2 regions of the Dehalococcoides sp. UCH007 genome follow, and region 2 is predicted to be linked to the other one. Evidence: riboswitches for the same ligand, from Rfam matches in the RefSeq annotation. Region 2 holds a riboswitch; the other holds the start of a gene.
The links. Region 2 has a riboswitch for cobalamin ahead of UCH007_RS00555 (zinc-dependent dehydrogenase). Riboswitches for the same ligand answer to the same signal wherever they lie in the genome.

Region 1 (2,460 bases), 440 kb from region 2:
TCAAATGACTTGTGGCCGGCGGCAATACCGTCAAAAGTATCTGTCAAGCCGTCAAGATGCAAACCGCCGGTAATCACCACCAGGCTTACTGTCAGCAAAGCGGCCGTGAGTACATCAGGTAAAAAAAGGGTGAAAACCCAACTCAAACCAGCCAGTATCAACCCGACAATTAAACCCACCAGGGGGTAGAAGCCAAGTGAGCGGGCAAAATCCAGATGTGACTTCTCCCCCTGCCAGTCTTCTTTCAGCCAGGGTACAGGTATATTGGTAAGAAAGCGGAAAGCCGCTAAGAATGAACCCATATATATTTCCTCAAACCGGGATTATACCAGAATACACCTAACTTTGCTTTTCGGAAACCCCGGCATCTGCAAAAGAGGCCATCTCGTGCTGGATACGGTTGGATGCTTCGATAATATTCATGGCAAGGGCGGCACCAGTGCCTTCACCCAGCCGCATATCCATTTTCAAAATAGCATCCAGCCCCATGTGTTCAAGCAAAATACGGTGTCCCGGCTCTACCGACTGGTGAGCGGCAAACATAAAGTCCTTTGCCTGCGGGCAGATAGTATACGCAATAAGTGCCGCCGCACCTGAAATAAAGCCGTCTACAACCACCCCCACTCTGTTAGCTGCCGCACCCAGTATTACCCCTGCCAGACCGCCTATTTCATAGCCGCCCACCTTGGACAGCACATCCAGCGCATCTTGGGCATTGGGTTTGTTAAGGGCAATTGCCTTGGCAATGGCATTGCGTTTCAGCTTCATCTGCTCGTCTGACGCACCGGTACCCCGCCCGGTTACCTCTTCAAGTGACCGCCCGGTAATGACAGAGCAGATAGCGGCGGAGGGGGAAGTATTGCCGATACCCATATCACCGGTACCTACCAAATCCAGCCCTTTTTTAACCTCGGCGTTTACAATCTCTATACCGGTTTCAATAGCTTTTACCGCCTGCTCGCGGGTCATAGCCGGGCCGTAAACCATGTTATTGGTACCGGGGGCAATATTGCGGTTGATTATATTCGGGTCTTCCGCCATGGGGGTGGCCACCCCCAAAGCAACCACCACATTACGCGCCCCCACCTGTCTGGAAAGGACATTTATGGCGGCACCGCCATGGGCGAAATTTTGCAGCATCTGGGCGGTTACTTCTTTGGGCCAGTTGTGAAACTTCTCATCAATAATGCCGTGGTCGCCAGCCATAGTTATAATGGCTTTGCGGGCAGTTTGGGGCTTGGCATTACCTTGAATGCCTGAAAGCTGCACTACAATAGCCTCCAGCTTGCCTAAAGACCCTTGAGGTTTAGTCAGGATATCCTGATGGGCCTGAGCCTTGGTCATGGCCTCTTTATCAAGCCCGTGTATCTTTGCCAGTGTTGCATTTAATAGTTCCATATTTTTAAAACTCCTATATTAAAAACTTTGGTCATAATATCCATGGTGGTATTTCAGGCTATGCTCAGTTTCTCCTCCTCTGGCGCCTGCCCAAATAAAAAAGGGGCTGGCACATCTCAAAATATCTTCAAGATGAGCCGGCCCCTTTACCATCAGGTATCCGGTTTGGTGTTAACACGTCTTCTGGCTTCCGGATTATCCCCCGGTTCCGCCCTTCCCATCAGGGTACTGCCCTGACAGTGGCCGCACAAAAAGTGCTTTAAGAAACCAAAGTCCCCGGTTACAGCGGCGGGACCGCCACGGATTCAAACCGTGTTCCGTTTGCTAATCACCATTAAAAACTATATCAGACAAAACCCTGTCAGTCAATCAGGCTGGATAAATCTCAGACTTACTTTTCAATTCAGCCGCAACGGCAAGCAGGCGTTCACACTCACTTTGGGTGCGGGGAGCAATGCGGACATACTGCGGCAAGCCGAATGAAGTGCAGTCCCGCACCATAAGCCCGTGCTTCAGGAGTGCCGAACGGAAATCTGCGGCCTTTTTCACTTTCATCAGGAAAAAATTGGTCTCGGAGGGCAGCACTCTAAAGCCCAAGCCTGCAAAACCCTGCCTGAGATACTCCTTAGAGGCCTTTATCTTTTTTTCAGATTCCGCCAGATAGCTGGGGTGACGTAAGCAAACTAATCCTGCTTTTTGGGCGGCAGCATTAACATTCCACGGCGGACAGACCTTTTTAAGATTTGTTATTACCTCCGCCGAAGCCATGCCATAACCAAGCCTCAGCCCGGCCAAAGCGCAATCTTTGGTCATAGAGCGGATAACTATAATATTGCCCGTTTCAAGCAAATCTGCTGATTTCCAGCCGCTTTCAGCAAAGGCTATATAAGCTTCGTCCAGCACCAGCAGGGTATCAGTGCAGACGCTCAGCACTTTTTCAATATCCGCTTTGGAAAGATAAACCCCGGTCGGGTTATTGGGATTGCAGATAAATACCGCTTTGGGCTGGTGTTTTTTAATAATGCGGCAGGTTAAATCCAAATCAAACTTAAATCCGCTCTC
Region 2 (2,460 bases):
TGGGAAAAACAGTCTTTTACTTCCTCACGACTCAGATTTTCCTTTGAGATAAGGCGGCTTATGACAGCCCCGAAATTTTTAACCCTGTTTTCATCCATTTTTGTGTCCTTCATTTATAAAATTTGATTACGGTTTTAAGACCTTCCAGCCTTTCTACTCCCAGAAAAGCCTCCTCTATATATGAAATACCTGTCACCCGGCTGATAAGCCTCTTTACGGGTATAATTCCCTGCCCTATCAGGCGGACAGCCTCAGCATTATCCGCTGCGGTAGAGCCGTAAGAGCCGCTCAAAATCAATTCCTGATAATGGATGGAATTCGCATCAATGGTAAATCCAGAACGGTCCTTGGGTAGGCCGGAAAAGAAATTTATCCGCCCGCCGGGGCTTAAAACAGAGGGCAGTTCTCCCACTTCCACCCCCGAACTGGCAATTAAGATTACATCCACACCAACCCCGCCGGTCTGCTCAAAAACCCCCTGCTTAAGGCTGGTCTTACCCAAATCTATTACCCCGTCCGGGCAGGCCAGTTCCGCTCCGCACACTCTCTCCGGCAGGATTTCAGCCACAAGCACCTGTTCCGCTCCGTTATATCTGGCGAGCATGGTCTGCAGCAACCCTAAAGGTCCAGCCCCCAATACCAACACCCGGTCTCCGTCCCCCACCCGGCAAGCAGACTGGCTGTGAATACAGCTGGCAAGCGGCTCTGCCAGAGAGGCTTCTTCATCTGAAACATTCTCAGGTATTATGTTAAGCCCGCCAGGCAGGCTTTCAGGGGGAAGTGCCATATATTCGGCCAAGCCCCCGTCATAATTAAAACCGATTATTTTCACCTGCCCGCACAGGTTCTCCCTACCCTGCAGGCAAAGCGGGCAAACCCCACAGGCAATACCCGGATAAACCTGCACCCGGGTACCTGCCTTAAAATCAGGGTGTTCGGAGCAGACTACCTCGGCGGCTATTTCATGCCCCAGCACGCGGGGGTACTTAAGGTCACGATGCCCCCGCCGAAACATTTTTACGTCTGTCCCGCAGATTGCACAACAGGAAACCTTTAAGAGTACCCCGCCTTTCGGGCAGGATGGAGTAGCCACCTCCGCAAGAAGGAGTTCTCCCGGTTTTTCCAGCAAGACCGCTTTCATATTTCACCCCGCGTAATAAAAAAATCCCCAAACCACCAAGGTTTGAGGATTCAAACAAAAAATAAAACCCCAAACCTTTCGGCTCAGGGATTTACCATTTCCCACGGCCATTTTCCGCGAAACTCTATGCCGGCAGATATTCTGGCTTACGGCTCAACCTACTCACCGGGCCTTCCCGCTCCATTCCAATGAAACAGTGGCGTACTCCAGTTTTCGTCCCCGTACACAGCGGCGGGACCGCACCTGATTTTAACAGGCTTCCCTTTTAAGCTTTTGTTACAAAGCACCGGCAGACCTTATTCAATTAGAATTGATTTTAATTAGTTATTTCTGTTTTGTCAATCCCCTGTTTGAGACTCTTTTATCCCTGCACACCGATACCGGACACCAAGTTGGCCAAAGAACCGAAGGGGTGGTAGAATTAACCTGCTTGTCCCGACAGCGGGCTTCACGGATTGACAATGTACTATATGTTGCAAGTATAATATCAGGAACTAGGTCTTTTAAATATAGGCGTAAATATTTTAAAAAAGAGACATATATGGCCAAAACAAAAGCACCTGTAGAAAAACTGGAATCAGCCGAAGAAATTCAAAAGGACGGCAAGGTAGTCTCTACCAAGCGTACCAAGGGCAGTGAATTTTTCTGGACCCAAAGCCGCTGCACAGGGTGCAACCGGTGTGCCAGCGTTTGCCCGGTAGATGCTATCAAACTGGACAGGGATAAAACACCTACCAAACGGGTTGGCACCTCCCCCTGCACACGTGCCTGCCCTGCTGGATTAGATATCCCCCGCTATGTGCGTTTCGTAGCTGACGGCAATGCTTCAGCCGCAACTGCTGTTATGAGAGAAAAAATACCCTTCCCTTCCGTGTGCGGCTATGTCTGTTTTCACCCTTGCGAACTTGAATGTCAGCGCCAGAAATTTGACGAACCTATTGCCATTCGGGCATTGAAGAGATATGCCGCTGAAAATGATGACGGCAGTTGGAAAAATAACCTTAAAATTGCCCCGCCCACCGGCAAAAAAGTAGCTATTATCGGTTCCGGCCCGGCCGGACTTACCTCAGCCTACTTTTTAACCCTGCTGGGACATGAGGCAACTATATTTGAATCAATGGAGTATGCCGGCGGCAAGATGTTTTACAGTATACCGGAACACCAGCTGCCCAAAGATATACTCAATAAAGAAATTAAGGCCATCACCGACCTGGGCGTAACCATCCATACCTCCTGCCAGGTGCAGTCCGTACAGACCCTGTTCAAACAGGGATACGATTCGGTTCTGCTTTCCACCGGCGTACTCGGTCTGGACGAAG

Region 1: another riboswitch for cobalamin. It lies ahead of cobT (nicotinate-nucleotide--dimethylbenzimidazole phosphoribosyltransferase); the one in region 2 lies ahead of UCH007_RS00555 (zinc-dependent dehydrogenase).

The regions. Positions count from the first base shown of each region.
Region 1 is NZ_AP014722.1:547,662-550,121, reverse strand. Features, by position in the region: gene cobS (adenosylcobinamide-GDP ribazoletransferase) at 1-302, opposite strand, end outside; gene cobT (nicotinate-nucleotide--dimethylbenzimidazole phosphoribosyltransferase) at 340-1,398, opposite strand; cobalamin riboswitch at 1,555-1,746, opposite strand; gene UCH007_RS02900 (pyridoxal phosphate-dependent aminotransferase) at 1,768-2,460, opposite strand, start outside.
Region 2 is NZ_AP014722.1:108,741-111,200, reverse strand. Features, by position in the region: gene trpD (anthranilate phosphoribosyltransferase) at 1-98, opposite strand, end outside; gene UCH007_RS00555 (zinc-dependent dehydrogenase) at 110-1,141, opposite strand; cobalamin riboswitch at 1,256-1,447, opposite strand; gene UCH007_RS00550 (FAD-dependent oxidoreductase) at 1,683-2,460, shown strand, end outside.